One region of the Nocardiopsis sp. NPDC006832 genome, then DNA from elsewhere that is predicted to be linked to it. Evidence: predicted binding sites of a transcription regulator. Region 1 holds the regulator's gene; each other region holds the start of a gene.
The links. The regulator HrcA, encoded in region 1, represses chaperone genes, less so after heat shock. The targets are predictions, from matches to a motif close to TTGGCACTCTCNNNNNGAGAGTGCCAA.
Positions count from the first base shown of each region.

Region 1 (5,453 bases):
CGCGGACCACGCCGTGACGGAGCTCTATCGAGAGCACTACCGTCCACTCGTTCGACTCGCCACCCTTCTCGTCCGGGACCACGCGACCGCCGAGGAGGTCGTCCAGGACGCCTTCGTGGCCATGCACGGAGCCTGGCGCCGGCTGCGAGACCCCAACAAGGCCCTCTCCTACCTGCGTCAAGCGGTGGTGAACAAGGCCAGGTCCGTCCTGCGTCACCGCGCCGTGGTCGAGAAGCACGCCCCCAAGGCCCTGCCGGACGCCCCCAGCGCCGAGCACGGGGCCATGAACCTGTTGGAACGCGAGGCCGTGATCCGCGCCCTGCGTAAACTTCCCACCCGCCAGCGAGAGGCCATCGTGCTCCGGTACTACGGTGACCTGTCCGAAGCACAGATCGCCGATGCCATGGGCATCAGCCGAGGCGCGGTCAAGAGCCACACCTCCCGTGGTGTTTCCGCGCTCCGCTCTGCACTGGAGCAGACCTCATGAGCAGCCCCAACGATCCGAACGAGATGGAGTTCGAGAACCGACTCCGGCAGGCCCTGCACGCCTCGGCCGACGAATTCACACCGTCGGCCGAGGGACTCAATCTGATCCGTGAGCGCACCGAACGCCGCCGTGGCGCGCTCTGGCTCGGTCTTCCCTGGCTACGCCCCGTCGCCGCGGTGGCGGGGGCCGTACTCATCGCCGGTTCGGTGATCATGTCGAACCCCCAAGTGCGCGACCAGGTGATGGAGATCGTGCCCGCCGGGGCGGACCGCGAGGACACCCCTCCCGCCGCCGGTGAGGAGCAGGGCGGTGACGCGTCCGCTTCGTCCACCGCGAGCGACTCCGCGACCGGGACCAGCCACCCCACCGAGAAGCCCGAGGAGGGTTCCGAGGCCTCCCCCTCTCCGGAGGACGAGGAGGACACGGAGGAGGAGGGCGTGGAGTCCACCTCCAGCTGCCCGCCCAAGGACGAGGTCACGCCCACGGCGACCGACTCCGAGCGGGACAAGGAGGAGCGGGACGCGGCTTCGGCCGATCCCGAGTGCGACCCGGAACAGGAGCCGACCGAGGAACCGACCGGTCCCGGCACGGACCCCGGCACCGCCCCGGAGGACGACCCCGAGGACGACGAGTCCCCCGGTGGCGGCACCCCCGGTAACGGGAACAACGGCGGCGGCGGTACCGAGGACGAGCTTCCCAGCGCCCAGTGACCCGGGTGGCATGAGGACTCCGGTGGTGTGACACCGAGAAAACGAGGAGGACCCGCGCCTACGGCGCGGGTCCTCCTCGTTTCGTTCTACCAGCGCCCGGTTCGGGCCTGGAGCAGTGACAGGGCCGCCACCCCCGCGGTGGAGGTGCGCAGGACCGAATCGCCCAGCAGCGCCCGGACGGCACCCGCCTCGTCGAACGCGGCGAGCTCCGCTTCGGACACTCCGCCCTCGGGCCCCACCACAAGTACGACCTCGGTGACGGAGTCCGGCAGCGGCAGTCGGGACAACCGTTCGGTCGCGTCCTCGTGCAGGACCACCGACAGGTCGGCCTCGGCCAGCAGCGCCGCCGCGCCCTTGCGGTCGACGGGTTCGGTGACCTCGGGCAGGCGCGCCCTGCGGGCCTGTTTGCCGGCCTCCCGGGCCACGGCCCGCCACTTGGCGAGGGCTTTGGCGCCCCGGTCGCCCTTCCACTGGGTGACGCACCGTTCCGCGGCCCAGGGAACGATGGTGTCGACCCCGACCTCGGTCATCGTCTCCACCGCGAGCTCCCCCCGGTCCCGTTTGGGCAGGGCCTGGAGCACGGTCAGACGGGGACGCGGCTCGGGTTCGTCGAGGCGTTCGAGAACCCGGCACAGGAGGGCTTCCTTGCCGAGGACCTCCACCACCTCGCACCGCGCCCGCGAGCCGAGACCGTCGGAGAGATCAACGGTCTCGCCCTCACGGACGCGTCGGACCGCGGCGGCGTGCCGCCCCTCGGGCCCGTCGAGCCGGATCCGGTCGGCGGCCAGGGCCGCGGTGTCGACCAGGAATACCGGTGGGGTCACTTGCCGGCGCCGAAGGCGTCACGGATCTTGGAGAAGAACCCGCCGTGGCCAGGGCTGAACCGGCCCGGGTTCTGGTCCTCCCCGCGCAGTTCGGCGAACTTGCGCAGCAGGACCTCCTGCTCCTCGTCGAGCTTGCTCGGCGTCTCCACGTCCACCCGGATGCGCAGGTCGCCCCGTCCACCACCGTCGAGGTGGCTGACGCCCTTGCCGGGAAGGGTGATGACGTGTCCGGAGTTGGTACCCGGGCGCAGGTCGATGTTCTCTGTGCCGTCGAGGGTGTCGAAGGCGAAGGAGGCGCCCAGCGCGGCCGCGGTCATCGGCACGGCGATGGTGCAGTGCAGGTCGTCACCGTGACGCTCGAAGGTCGGGTGCGACTTCTGGACGATCTCCAGGATGATGTCGCCGCGCGGTCCGCCGTTGGGGCCGACCTCGCCCTCTCCCGCGAGCTGGATGCGGGTGCCGTCGTCGACACCGGCGGGGATCTTGACGGTGCGGGTGACCTTCTCGCGGACCCGCCCCTCACCGGCGCAGTCACCGCAGGGGTTGGTGATGACCGAGCCCTGGCCCGAGCACTGCGGGCAAGGGCGCGAGGTCATGACCTGGCCCAGGAAGGAGCGCGTGACCTGGGATACCTCACCCTGGCCATGGCACATGTCGCAGGTGGTTCGCTGTGAACCGGCCGCCGTCCCCTCACCCTGGCAGGTGTCGCACAGGATGGCGGTGGGGAAGGTGATCTCCTTGCTGACGCCGAACGCGGTCTCGACCAGGTCCAGCTCGATGCGGATCTTGATGCTGCGTCCGCGCCGGACCCGCTCGCGCGGGCCCCGCCCACCGGGCTGGCCGCCGCCGAAGAAGGCGTTCATTATGTCGTCGAAGGCGAAGCCGCCCGCGCCACCGAAGCCGCCGGCGCCGCCACCGCCTCCGCCACCCGGGGCGAAGGGGTCGTGACCCATGTCGAACATCCGACGCTTGTTCTCGTCGGAGAGGACCTCGTAGGCCTGGGTCACCTCTTTGAAGCGATCCTGGGTCGCCGGGTCGGGGTTGACGTCCGGATGCAGCTCGCGCGCGAGCCGCCTGTACGCCTTCTTGATCTCGTCCTTGGACGCGTCGCGACGCACCCCGAGAACCTGGTAATAGTCTCTGGCCACTGAGTTACTGTCCTGCCAAAATCTGTCCGACATACCGAGCCACCGCACGGACGGCGCCCATCGTCCCCGGGTAGTCCATCCGGGTGGGTCCCACCACACCGATCTTGGCCAGCGACTGGTTTCCCACACCGTAGTCGGCCGAAACGATGGAGGTGGATCGAAGGCCCTCGTGGAAGTTCTCGGCGCCGATGCGCACCGTGAGCATCGAGGGGTCCTTCGCCTCACCCAGCAAACGGATGAGGACCATGTTCTCTTCCAGTGCTTCGAGCACGTCCCGCAGACTCGCCGCGAAGTCGACCGCGGCGAGGTTGGCGGTTCCCGCCAGTACGATCTTCTCCTCGTGTCGTTCGACGAGGCTCTCCAGCAGGACCGAGAGGACGGCGACCGCCACGGGCCGGTCCTCCGGGGCAACCTGCGCGGGGAGGTCGTCCACCGCGTCCGGTACGTCACCGAGGTGCTTCCCGGATATGGCGCGGTTGAGCATGTTGCGCAGATCGTCGACCACCTTCTCGTCGACGACGCCCAGACCGTCGATGACGCGCTGTTCGACCCGTCCGGTGTTGGTGATGACGACCATCATGATGCGTTGGCCGCCCAGGGGTACGAGTTCCACGTGCTGCACCGACGAACGGGTCAGCGACGGGTATTGGACGATCGCGACCTGACGGGTGAGCTGCGCGAGCAACCGCACCGTGCGGGCGACGATCTCGTCGAGGTCCACGGCACCGCCGAGGAAGGACTCGATGGCGCGGCGTTCGGCGGCCGAGAGCGGCTTGACCGAGGAGAGCCGGTCCACGAACAGGCGGTATCCCTTGTCCGTGGGCACTCGCCCCGCGCTGGTGTGCGGCTGGGCTATGTACCCGTCCTCCTCCAGCGCGACCATGTCGTTGCGGATGGTCGCCGGGGAGACACCGAGCGGGTGTCGGTCGGCCAACGACCTGGAACCGACGGGCTCGTTGGTGTTGACGAAATCCTCGACGACGGCACGCAGGACCGCGAGCTTGCGCTCATCCAGCAACTCGCCACCTCCTGGCACTCCGTGGTCCTCAGTGCTAATTCTATGCCCGACCGCAAACGCGTGTGGGTACCCGCCGGTAGTAACACGGGAGCGAGGCCGTCTTCTTCCCGACGGATCGGCGACGTGCGCCACCCGACCACGCGGTTCCTGAGCCTGTCACCAGTACACTGCGGCACCGTGGTTACCAATGGAACCGGCCGTTACGGCCGCGACGTTCTGGCCGGAGACCGGCGACTCCCCAAGAAGGGCACGGTGCCCGAGAACCCACTCGACCACGACCTGGTGGTCGAGGACGCCGACGAGACGTTCTGTGGGGCGGTGGTGGCCTGGGACAAGGCCACGGTGACCCTGGAGGACCGTGACGGTGGTCGCCGGGTGTTCGAGTTGGCACCCGCCGCGTTCCTGGTGGACGGGAGACCGGTGACGCTGGTGCGCCCCACCGCGAAGCCGAAGGGCCCGCTGCGCAGCGCCTCGGGATCGATCGCGGTGACCGGCGCGCGGGCGCGTACCGCGCGGGAGAGCCGTATCTACGTCGAGGGCGCGCACGACGCCGAGCTCGTGGAGAAGGTGTGGGGTCACGACCTGCGGGTGGAGGGCGTGGCCGTGGAGTTCTTGGAGGGTGTGGACGACCTGCCCGCGGTGGTGGCGGAGTTCGCCCCCGGGCCGGGGCGCCGGTTGGGTGTGCTGGTGGACCACCTGGTGCCCGGGTCCAAGGAGAGTCGTATCGCCGAGCGGGTGCGCGGCGAGGACGTGCTGGTGGTCGGGCACCCGTATGTGGACGTGTGGCAGGCGGTCCGGCCGGGCGCGGTCGGGATCGGGGCCTGGCCGCGGGTGCCGCGTGGACTCCCGTGGAAGGAGGGGGTCGTGGACGCCCTGGGGTGGCGGATGGAGACGGGTGAGGCATGGCGCCGCATCCTGGGGTCGGTGCGCGGCTATGGTGACCTCGAACCCTCCCTGTTGGGACGTGTCGAGGAGCTCATCGACTTCGTCACGGGCCCCCATCCCCTGGAAGACTAGGCTTGCGGGACCACCGGCCCCACCATTCGGGCACGTCCGATCAGCATCCCCGACAGCGGATCCAAGGAAGACCATGAGCGAGACTCCGTCGAATCCCCCGTCCCCGGACGAGCCGCAGGGGCAGCAACGGCCTCCGCTGCCGCCACAGGCGCCGCAGGCGCCCCCACAGCAGGGCGGGCCGGGGTACGGGCGGACGCCCGGGCCGCATCCGCAGCAGCCCCCGGGCGCCCGGCCCGGTCCCGGTCCCGG
Region 1 covers NZ_JBEYLC010000040.1:14,751-20,203, forward strand. Annotated here, with positions in the region: gene ABZ717_RS18740 (SigE family RNA polymerase sigma factor) at 1-487, shown strand, start outside; gene ABZ717_RS18745 (hypothetical protein) at 484-1,197, shown strand; gene ABZ717_RS18750 (16S rRNA (uracil(1498)-N(3))-methyltransferase) at 1,284-2,021, opposite strand; gene dnaJ (molecular chaperone DnaJ) at 2,018-3,169, opposite strand; gene hrcA (heat-inducible transcriptional repressor HrcA) at 3,174-4,187, opposite strand; gene ABZ717_RS18765 (DUF3097 domain-containing protein) at 4,365-5,204, shown strand; gene ABZ717_RS18770 (hypothetical protein) at 5,245-5,453, opposite strand, start outside.

Region 2 (5,453 bases), on a different contig from region 1:
CGTTCCCTACCGGAGGGCCTGGACACGAGGGTGGGTTCGGGGCAGGACGCCCTCGACCCGGCCCACGTGCAACAACTCGCCCTGGCCCGGGTCATGCTCGCCGATCCTCAGGTCCTGGTGCTGGATGAGGCCACGTCCCTGATCGACCCCCGCTCCGCCCGCGACCTGGAGCGTTCCCTGGCCGTTGTGCTGTCCGGCCGCACCGTGGTCGCGATCGCCCACCGCCTGTACACCGCCCACGACGCCGATCGCGTCGCGGTGGTCGAACACGGAACGGTCGCCGAACTCGGATCCCACGAGGAGTTGCTGGATCGAGGAGGTTCGTACGCCCGGCTGTGGCACGCCTGGCACGGCGACGCCTAGGTTCGCGAACTCACGAAGGCCACTGGTCCGGGCGAGGGAACCGGGAGGTGTCGATCTCCAGGTCGAAGGGCTCCGGAAGCCGGATCTTCTCGCCGAAGTCCACGGTGGTGGCGTGGTTGTAGCGACCGTTTCCAGGCTGTTCGTACAACGTGACAGAAGGTCCGGTCTCGTCCCAGGCGTCGACCAGCAGGTAGAGCGGAACAGGGGCGTGCGCGTAGCCCCACAGCTTCTTCTTACGGTCGATGTCCATACTGCTCTTGGAGACGATCTCGACCACCAGTTCGGCCCCGTCGGCCGGGTTGGGGGTCTGTCCGGGATCGAGAACGACCGATTCCGGCATAACCACCAGATCAGGCACGTAGAGCCGCTCAATGGCGGGGATCTGGATTCCCAGCGTCTGATACACGTCCCAGTCATCCGGAAGAACCCCGTTCAGCGCACGGTTCACCCGCCCCGCGATGAAGTTGTGGGGGTCGGATGGGGGCGCCACGAGCAAGATTCCGTTGTCGTCAACGATCTCGGCCCGCCAGCCGTCGGGCACGTCCAGTTCCTTCCAGGTGCTCAGGGCGTGGTCCCATCGCGACATCCCCGTCGCCGGAACGGTCTCCGTCATCGCCGGACTCATCTCGATCGCACCTCCGGACAGGAAGCTAGCGCCTTGCGCGCCTGTCCACCCGACACTTCGCACGATAACCCCGACGGGCGCGGAAAAACATTGGACGAGCCCGTCCGGGCGAAGGACACTGCTCGGATGACCTCCCCGGCGTTCCCTCCCATGCACCGCGACCTCGACTTCAACGGTCCCCTCTCCGACGAGCGGGCCACGCGTCTGATCCACTCGCTCGGCCCCTTGGAGGGGCGCCACGTCGTGGACCTGGGCTGTGGCTGGGCCGAACTCCTCCTTCGCACCCTGGCCACCGAGCCGGAGGCCACCGGCTTCGGTATCGACCTCGGGGAGGAGAACATCCGGCATGGTCGGGCCGGCGCCGAGGCCAGGGGGCTGGCCGGCCGGGTGGAACTGGAGGTCGGGGACGTCGGTGCGTGGAAGGGCGAAGCCTCCGACGTGGTGTTCAACGTGGGCGCCACCCATGTGTGGGGTGGTGACCCCGTCACGCACACCGGGAACGCGCTCTCCGCCCTGGCCGACCTGACCCGCCCGGGCGGCCGGGTGCTGTTCGGTGAGTGCTACTGGAAGCGTCCGCCCACCGAGGAGGAGATCACCGCGATGGAGGTGGTCCCCCGTGACCAGTACCGGTCATTGCCCGACCTGGTCGACTTCGCGCTCTCCCATGGTTTCCGGCTGTACTCCCTGTCGGAGGCCACGGTGGACGAGTGGGACCACTTCGAGAACGGCAACGCGTGGGGCATGGAGGACTGGATCCGGGACAACCCCCACTCCCCCGACTTCGACGAGGTCGTCCGGCGCACCGACGCCCACCGGCGACTCCGTCTGCATGGTCGGGCTGTGCTCGGCTTCGCCTACCTGACCCTCCTGCGGGTCTGAGAAGGGTTGTCCACGGGTTCTCCGGGCGCCGGTTGCGCGCGCGTCCCGGCGCACGCATGATCGTTTCCGGGGGCCGGCCGGTTCCCCGGGGGAGGAGGCTTATGGACACGCGGGCACTCGCCGACGACGCCCGACGGTCGGGGATCGAGGGGTTCTCGGCGGGCGCGATCGTCCACCGGGACTTCGGGCGGGAGATCCTCCTGCTGCGCCGTCGCGACGACGAGACCTCCTTCCCAGGGGCGGAGAGTCTGCCCTCGGGTGGAGTGGAACCGGGCGAGACCCTCCTCGGCGGGTTGGCCCGGGAACTGCACGAGGAGATCGGTACGCCCGTGGGCGCCCCACTCCTGTTGGAGCCCTTCGTGAGCTGGTTCGACTACGACTCACGGCACGGCGAGCGCAAACGCCAGTTCACGTTCGCGCGACCACATGACGGCACACCCGTGCGGTTGTCGCAGGAGCACACGGACTTTCGGTGGTTCCCGGCCGAGAAGCACTCCGACAGCGATCTCACCCCGCAGGTGAAGGCCGCGGTCCGGGAGTGGCTCGACCACCGCGACACTCTCACCTGAGGCCCCGGAAACAGCGAAACCGGGCGGCCCCGTGAAGGGCCGCCCGGTCGTCGCGGGCGAGGTCGCGTATCCGGACCTCGGACTCCTGAACCTCTTAGAAGTCCATGCCGCCCATGCCACCGGTCGGGTCGCCGGCGGGAGCCGCGGCCTTCTCCGGCTTCTCGGCGATGACGGCCTCGGTCGTCAGGAACAGACCGGCGATCGAGGACGCGTTCTGCAGAGCGGAACGGGTGACCTTGGTCGGGTCGATGACGCCGTCCTTGAACAGGTCGGTGTACTCACCGGAAGCGGCGTTCAGACCGAAGCCGGGCTCCAGGTTCCTGACCTTCTCGGCCACGACGCCGCCCTCAAGGCCGGCGTTGATCGCGATCTGCTTGAGCGGCTCGGCGATGGCGCGGCGGACGATGTCGGCGCCGATGGCCTCGTCACCCTCCAGCTCCAGCTTCTCGAAGGCGGGGACACTGGCCTGCAGCAGCGCGACGCCACCACCGGGCAGGATGCCCTCTTCGACGGCCGCCTTGGCGTTGCGGACGGCGTCCTCGATGCGGTGCTTGCGCTCCTTGAGCTCCACCTCGGTGGCGGCACCGGCCTTGATGACGGCCACGCCGCCGGCCAGACGGGCGAGACGCTCCTGGAGCTTCTCGCGGTCGTAGTCGGAGTCGGTGCGCTCGATCTCGTTGCGGATCTCGTTCACGCGACCGGCGATGGCGGTGGCGTCACCGGCACCGTCGACGATGGTGGTCTCGTCCTTGGTGACGACGACCTTGCGGGCGCGACCCAGCATGTCGAGCTCGGTGCTCTCCAGCTTGAGGCCGACCTCCTCGGTGACGACCTGGCCGCCGGTCAGGACGGCGATGTCGCCGAGCTGAGCCTTGCGACGGTCACCGAAGCCCGGAGCCTTGACGGCGACGGACTTGAAGGTGCCGCGGATCTTGTTGACCACCAGGGTCTGCAGGGCGCCGTCGGCGACGTCCTCGGCGATGACCATCAGCGGACGACCGGCCTGCAGGACCTTCTCGACAACGGGCAGGAACTCGTTGTTGTTGGAGATCTTGGAGTTGACGATGAGGATGTAGGGGTCCTCAAGGACCGTCTCCATGCGCTCAAGGTCGGTGGCGAAGTAGGGCGAGATGTAGCCCTTGTCGAAGCGCATGCCCTCGGCGAGCTCCAGCTCGAGCCCGAAGGTCTGCCCCTCCTCGACGGTGATGACGCCTTCCTTGCCGACCTTGTCCATGGCCTCGGCGATGCTCTCGCCGATCTGGTCGTCGCCGGCGGAGATCGAGGCGGTGGAGGCGATCTGCTCCTTGGTCTCGATGTCCTTGGAGAGGTTGCCGAGCTCCTCGTTGATGCGAGCCACGGCGACCTCGATGCCGCGCTTGAGGCCGACCGGGTTGGCGCCGGCGGCGACGTTGCGCAGACCCTCGCGTACGAGGGCCTGGGCCAGGACGGTGGCGGTGGTCGTACCGTCACCGGCGACGTCGTCCGTCTTCTTGGCGACCTCCTTGACCAGCTCGGCCCCGATCTTCTCCCAGGGGTCCTCGAGCTCGATCTCCTTGGCGATGGAGACACCGTCGTTGGTGATCGTGGGGGCGCCCCACTTCTTCTCCAGGACGACGTTGCGGCCCTTCGGGCCGAGGGTGACCTTCACGGCGTCCGCGAGCTGGTTCATGCCACGCTCGAGGCCGCGACGGGCCTCCTCGTCGAACGCGATCAGTTTGGCTGCCATTGAGTTCTTGTCCTCCCGTGACCGGGCTGATACGCGATGGGACGAGGCGTGCGCCCGCGACGGACGACCGTGGTCGATCCGGCAACCCTGCTGCCGGAGGCCCACGATCTCGCAGCCTCGATCCGATTAGCACTCGGCCATGCTGAGTGCTAACCACTCATCTTTTTAGCACTCGGCCTTGGAGAGTGCAAACGATGTGGTCACGATTTCCATGACCTCGAAAACACCCATCACCTGCGATGACGTGCCCGAACCGGGGCATTTGAGCGTTGGGCGAACAGATGGTGACACCTGGACCCGGTGGCGACTCCGTCGCTCCCTCATCCGGGAAGGTCCGGGTGAGCACCCACCGTCACCGATCGGTTCGGCTCAGGTGTTCATCCGTCGCATCGCACGCGATCCCACGGCCAGGGCCAGGACGGTCATCGCGAGCGCCATGGCCCAACCGACCAGGACCGTGGTGTCCCAGGGACCACCGCCGAACAGCACCCGGGCGGCGTCCACCACGTGCGCGATCGGGTTGAGCCTGGACAGCGTGTACAGCCACCCGGGCGCCAGTTCCATCGGCAACAGCACCCCGGACAGCAGGAGCAGCGGCATCATCACGGTCTGGATGATCGGCGCGAACACGTAGGTCTGCTTGGCCGCCAGCGCCGCCAGGGAGGACAGCGTGGACAGCCCGATGCCGAGGACCGCCAACAGGGCGACACCGGACAGGGCCCCGACCGGTGTGGTGCGGAAGCCCAACGGCACCACCACCACGAGGATCAGCAGGATCTGTGCCACCACGACCACCATCTCCCGCAGGACCCGGCCGAGCAGCAGGGGCACCCGGCCCGCCGGCGTGGCCAGGAGGCGTTCATGCGCCCCCGACGCCATCTCCGGAAGCAGCCCGAACCCGGAGAACCCGGCCGAGAACAGCGCCATCATCACCAGCAGCCCGGGGACGAACCACTGCCAGGGATTCTCGCCCTCGACCCCGGCCAGCCCGCCCAACAGGGGTGCGAACAGCACCAGGTAGAGCAGGGGTTGCAGCATCCCGAAGGCGATCAGGTGGGGCCGGTACAGCATCGGGCGGATCTGGCGGGCGAACACGATCCCGGTGTCGCGCACGAATCCGGGCACGGCGGGTCGCCGGATCGCCGATCCGGTGGTGGCCCGGCTCATCGCCCCTCCTCGCGCAGACTGCGGCCGGTCAGCGTCAGGAAGACGTCGTCCAGGGTGGGCCGCTGCACTTGGACGCTGCTCGGCTGGACACCGGACTCGTCGAGTGCGCGCAGCAACCCGGGCA
Region 2 covers NZ_JBEYLC010000057.1:11,623-17,075, forward strand. Annotated here, with positions in the region: gene ABZ717_RS22700 (ABC transporter ATP-binding protein) at 1-363, shown strand, start outside; gene ABZ717_RS22705 (Uma2 family endonuclease) at 374-976, opposite strand; gene ABZ717_RS22710 (methyltransferase domain-containing protein) at 1,115-1,867, shown strand; gene ABZ717_RS22715 (NUDIX domain-containing protein) at 1,969-2,436, shown strand; gene groL (chaperonin GroEL) at 2,531-4,162, opposite strand; gene ABZ717_RS22725 (ABC transporter permease) at 4,532-5,329, opposite strand; gene ABZ717_RS22730 (ATP-binding cassette domain-containing protein) at 5,326-5,453, opposite strand, start outside.
Region 2: groL (chaperonin GroEL) is a predicted target of HrcA. The motif match lies at 4,328-4,354, and genes of this name have one in related genera.

Region 3 (5,453 bases), on a different contig from region 1:
GATGCTCTTTCGACCTTCCCCCATGATAGTGAGACCGACCACTCCGAGCCGCTTCAGCGAGCGGGGGCGGGATACCGTGGCGGCCCGCCCCCGCTCGACGTCTCACCCCCTAGTGGGAGTGACCGTCGCCCTCGTCCTCCTCGGGCTTGTCCGCGACCAGCACCTCGGTGGTCAGCAGCATGCCCGCGATGGAAGCGGCGTTCTGAACGGCGGAACGGGTGACCTTGACCGGGTCGAGGATGCCCGCACCGGTCAGGTCGCCGTAGGTGCCCGTGGCGGCGTTGAACCCGTGGCCGATCTCCAGCTCGGAGATCTTGTGGGTCACGACGTAGCCCTCGGCACCGGCGTTCTCCGCGATCCAACGGGCCGGCTCGACCAGCGCGCGACGGACGATGGACACGCCGGTCGCCTCGTCGCCGGTCAGGCCGAGGTCGCCCAGGGCGGTGGAAGCGTGCACCAGGGAGGCGCCGCCACCGGCGACGATGCCCTCCTCGATGGCCGCACGAGTCGCCGAGATGGCGTCCTCCAAGCGGTGCTTCTTCTCCTTGAGCTCGATCTCGGTGGCCGCGCCCACGCTCAGCACCGAGACGCCGCCCGCGAGCTTGGCGAGGCGCTCCTGGAGCTTCTCGCGGTCCCAGTCGGAGTCGCTCGCCTCGATCTCGTTGCGGATCTGGCGGACGCGGTCCTCGACGTCGGCCTGCGCACCGGCACCGTCGACGATGGTCGTGTCGTCCTTGGTGATGGTGATGCGACGGGCGGTGCCCAGCACGTCCAGCTCGGCGTTGTCCAGGCTCAGGCCGACCTCTTCGGAGATGACCTGACCGCCGGTGAGGACGGCGATGTCCTGGAGCATGGCCTTGCGACGCTCACCGAAGCCGGGCGCCTTGACCGCGGCGACGTTGAGCGCACCGCGCATCTTGTTCAGCACCAGGGCGCCCAGGGCGTCGCCCTCGACGTCCTCGGCGATGATCAGCAGCGGCTTCTTGGTCTGGACGACCTTCTCCAGGAGCGGCAGCAGCTCGTTGAGGTTGCCGATCTTGCCCTGGCTGATGAGGATGAGGGCGTCCTCCAGCACCGCCTCCTGGCGGTCCCCGTCCGTGACGAAGTACGGGGAGATGTAGCCCTTGTCGAACTGCAGACCCTCGGTGAAGTCGAGCTCCAGCCCGAACGCCGGGGACTCCTCGACGGTGATGACACCGTCCTTGCCGACCTTGTCGAACGCCTCGGCGATCAGGTCGCCGATCTGGGCGTCCTGGGCCGAGTTGGTCGCCACGTAGGCGATGTCGGAGCGCTCCTTGATCGGAACGGCGCGCTCCAGCAGGGTCTCGGACACCTGCTGGGCGGCGGTGTCGATGCCCTTCTTCAGGGACATCGGGGAGGCACCGGCCGCCACGCTGCGCAGGCCCTCGCGGACCAGCGCCTGGGCCAGCACGGTGGCCGTGGTGGTTCCGTCACCCGCGGCGTCGTTGGTCTTGGTGGCGACCTCCTTGACCAGCTGGGCGCCCAGGTTCTCGTAGGGCTCCTCCAGCTCGATCTCACGGGCGACGGTCACACCGTCGTTCGTGATGGTGGGGGCGCCGAACTTCTTGTCGATGACGACGTTGCGGCCGCGCGGACCGAGCGTCACCTTCACGGCGTCGGCGAGACGGTCCACGCCCCGCTCAAGGGCGCGACGGGCGTCGTCCTCGAACTCCAGGATCTTCGGCATCTGTGGTGTTTCCTCTTACCGTTGTGAGGTCATGTAACGAGGACATCCCGCCCCGCCCGGCTTCGAGGGCCGACCGGTGCGGGATGTCGAGGATCGAACGCCGAGAGCTACTTCTCGACGACCGCGAGGAGGTCGCGGGCGGAGAGCACCAGGTACTCCTCGCCGTCGTACTTGACCTCGGTGCCGCCGTACTTGCTGTACAGAACGACGTCGCCGACGCTGACGTCCAGCGGAATGCGCTTGTCGCCCTCGTCGTCCCAGCGGCCGGGACCCACGGCCAGGACCTCGCCCTCCTGGGGCTTCTCCTTGGCGGTGTCCGGAATGACCAGACCGGAGGCGGTGGTCTGCTCGGCCTCCAGGGTCTTGACCACGACGCGGTCCTCAAGCGGCTTCAGCACGGTCTTGGTGGCGGTCGACACGGTAGTGACCTCCCCCTTCAAGGTTTCGGTGTCCTGAACGGCGGCCCGTGCGGGAGCACGGACCGGCTCTTCGTAAAAGGGGCGACCGCGGCGGCCTGTCGTCGCGGGTGCCAGACCGGCCTCGTCGCGGTTAGCACTCTACCCCCGAGAGTGCCAGAATGGAAATGTGGCGAGGGTCCTGGTCACGGGGGCGGGCTCGCCTTCTCGTCGTGCCCACCGCAGGAGAACCCATGCACCTTCCCGCCTTCTCGGCGCTGCTCACCGACGCGGGACGGGAGGTCCTGGCCGAAGTGGACCCCGCCTCCGCCGCGAAGGATCCCCTGTCGACGGCCTCTCGGCTGCGCGCGAACCCGGCGGTGTCCGCCCTGGCCCCGGACCTTCCCGTGTCCGAACTCGTCAACGCGGTGATGACCCAGGTGGGGTTGCGTGAGCGTGGACGCGCCAAGTTCGGGGAGCGCGCGACGCGGATGTTCTTCACCCCCGACGGCCTGGAGCAGTCGACCCGGGCCTCGATCGCGGCCCACCGCGCCGAACGGGTCGCCGAGGTGGCCGGTTCCGTCCTGAACGGTGGCCCGGCGGGCGACCTGTGCTGCGGCGTGGGAGCCGACCTGTTGGCCCTGGCCGAGGTGGGGGTTCCGGTGGAGGGGGTGGACGCCGACCCCCTCACGGTGGCGGTGGCCCGCGCCAACATCGAGGCCTTGGGCCTGTCCGATCACGCCGATGTGCGCGAGGGCGACGTGAACGAGGTGGCCCCCGGCGCCCATCCCCTGTTGTTCTGTGACCCGGCCCGCCGCGGGGGCCGGGGTCGGGTGTTCGACCCGGCGTCCTATTCACCCCCGTGGGACGTGGCCACCGCCCTGGCCGAGGCCGCGGGCGCGGCCTGTCTGAAGGCGGCGCCGGGCATCCCGCACGAGGCCCTGTCCCCCGCGGCCGCCGTGGAGTGGATCTCGGTGGACGGCGAACTGAAGGAGACGGCCCTGTGGTTCGGCGCGCTCGCGGAGGGGCCTCGGCGCCGCGCCACGGTGCTGCACGAGCGGCCCGGGCTGTTGGCGAGCGAGGGTTCCGTCGCGCGTCTGGACGCCGTCCCAGACCTGGGGCCCGCTCCGGTGTCGGCGGCGCGACGCTATCTCTACGACCCGGACCCGGCGGTGGTGCGTTCGCACCTGGTGGCCGAGGCCGCGGCCAAGGTGGACGGGGCCCTGTTGGACGAGCGGATCGCCTACTTCACCTCGGACCGGGTCGAGGTCTCACCGCTGTGGCGGGTGCTGGAGATCGTGGAGTGCGCGCCGTTCTCGGCCAAGAGACTTCGCGCTTCGGTGCGGGCCCACCGGGCCGGAACGATAACGATCAAGAAACGGGGATCGGCCGTGGACACGGAGAGGCTTCGGCGCGATCTGAAGGCGTCCGGTCCGGAGAAGATGACCATCGCCCTCACCCGAATCGGCGAAAAACCCTTCTACCTGCTGTGTCGCGAAATCGGGACGCCATAGAAGCCCCTCGACTTTCGAGGAAAAAGCCCGCACGTAACTCGAACCACCGGGCGCGAACCATATCGTTACCTCACATAACGACATCTTTCATGGACCCCCCTGGTTACGCCGGGTGATGTCGTTAAACTGGCCCCCGCCGTACTCTTCCCCTTTCTCATGGGCTCACCCGGACCGGCACAGCGCCCACACCCCCAATGTGTACGCACAGTCACGCTTTCGTCACGTTGAGGCCTAGTCGGCGCGTCACGCCGCCCATCCGGGGACCATCGAGAACCCGTCCTCCCGGAAACCTCCACCGTCCGAAGCACCGGGCGAGGGCGGGAGCGCCAGAACCATAAGGAGCACCTCGGTGGAACAGACCAATCACAACTTCCTCAACGGCGGGGGGCAGTCCGGTGTCTCCGACCGGATGCGCGACCTCCTCTCCCAGGCAGCCCAGGAACACGTCTCCGAGCAGAAGTCCCAGGGGGCCGTCAGCGAGGAGATGCGCCAGCGCCTCGAAGGCATGGAGTGGCTGCTGCGCGAGCTGCGCGAACGCGAGCTCACCTCACTCGCCGAGTCGATCACCGCGGTCGACGGTCGGATCGACGACTTCCTGGCCCGTCCGCCGGAGTGGGCCGAGGCCCTCGCCGAGCACATCGAGGTTCTCGGTCAACAGGTCAAGCCCCTGTCGGACATGCCCTCCCTACGGGCCGACACCCACCGCATCGCCGGCCACCTCGACACCGCGCTGACCCGTCTGCAGCGCATGGCCGAGACCGGGACCCGGACCGCGGAGCAGGTGGTGGAGGTCGGCGAGCGCGTCACCGCGCTTGGCGAGACCTTCGGCACCCGTCTGGACGCCCTCGACACCGCCCTGGAGACCCTCAACGGGCGCACCGAGGCCATCGAGACCGCGCTCGCCACCTTGGACACCACTCTCGGGGAGCGTCACGAGGAGCTGGCCGGCAGGTTCGTGGAGGGCAAGGACGCCCTGGGCGAGGCGGTCGAGCAGACCCGCGAGGCCGTCCGGGAGAGCCGCGCCGAGCTCAACACCACCCTCGCCGACCGCACCGCCGAACTGCGCACCCTCGTCGATGAGAGCGCCTCTCAGCAGAACGAGACCCTGCTGGCCCGCCTGCAGGAGAACACCGGCGAGCTGGGCGAGCGCCACAAGGAACTGGCCGAGGGGCTCAAGTCCCTCGCCACGACCTCCCAGGAGCGGCACGAGGCCCTCACCGGCAAATTCACCGAGAGCGTGGGTCACCTAAGCACCCAGGCCGAGGAGAACCACGCCGAGGCCACCGCCGCCGTCGCCGACCTCACCGGCACGCTCACCAAGCTGCGGGAGAACCACGAGTCCTCCCTCACCGACCTGCGCACACACCTGCGTCAGCGACTGTCGGAGCTGGACGAGCAGATCGAGCTGGGCCGGACCGAGACCCGCGAGCACGCCGAGGCGACCGCCGAGAGCCTGCGCGAGTCCGTCACCGAGCGCGCCGACGCCCTCGCCACCAAGGTCGCCCAGGACACCGAGAAGACCGCCACGGACCTGGCCGAGCTGAGCACCTCCATCCAGGAGGCGCACGAGCGGCTCACCTCGGAGAGCGAGGAGCGCCACCAGACGCTCACCGAAACCCTCACCGAGCAGACCCAGAGCCACCGAAGCGCGCTCGACGAGCGGCTGGAGCGGCATCGTGAGGCCCTCAACGGCAAGGTGGACACCCACCTGTCGCAGATCACCGGCAAGGTCGACCACGAGCTGGGTCGGCTCACCGACCGGTTCGACACCTTCGAGGGACACTTCGAGGGCAGCTTCGAGAGCGTCGAGGGCAAGATCGACCGCGTCGACGGCCG
Region 3 covers NZ_JBEYLC010000010.1:119,087-124,539, reverse strand. Annotated here, with positions in the region: gene groL (chaperonin GroEL) at 110-1,708, opposite strand; gene groES (co-chaperone GroES) at 1,816-2,127, opposite strand; gene ABZ717_RS07745 (class I SAM-dependent methyltransferase) at 2,358-3,617, shown strand; gene ABZ717_RS07740 (hypothetical protein) at 3,967-5,453, shown strand, end outside.
Region 3: groES (co-chaperone GroES) is a predicted target of HrcA. The motif match lies at 2,258-2,284, and genes of this name have one in related genera.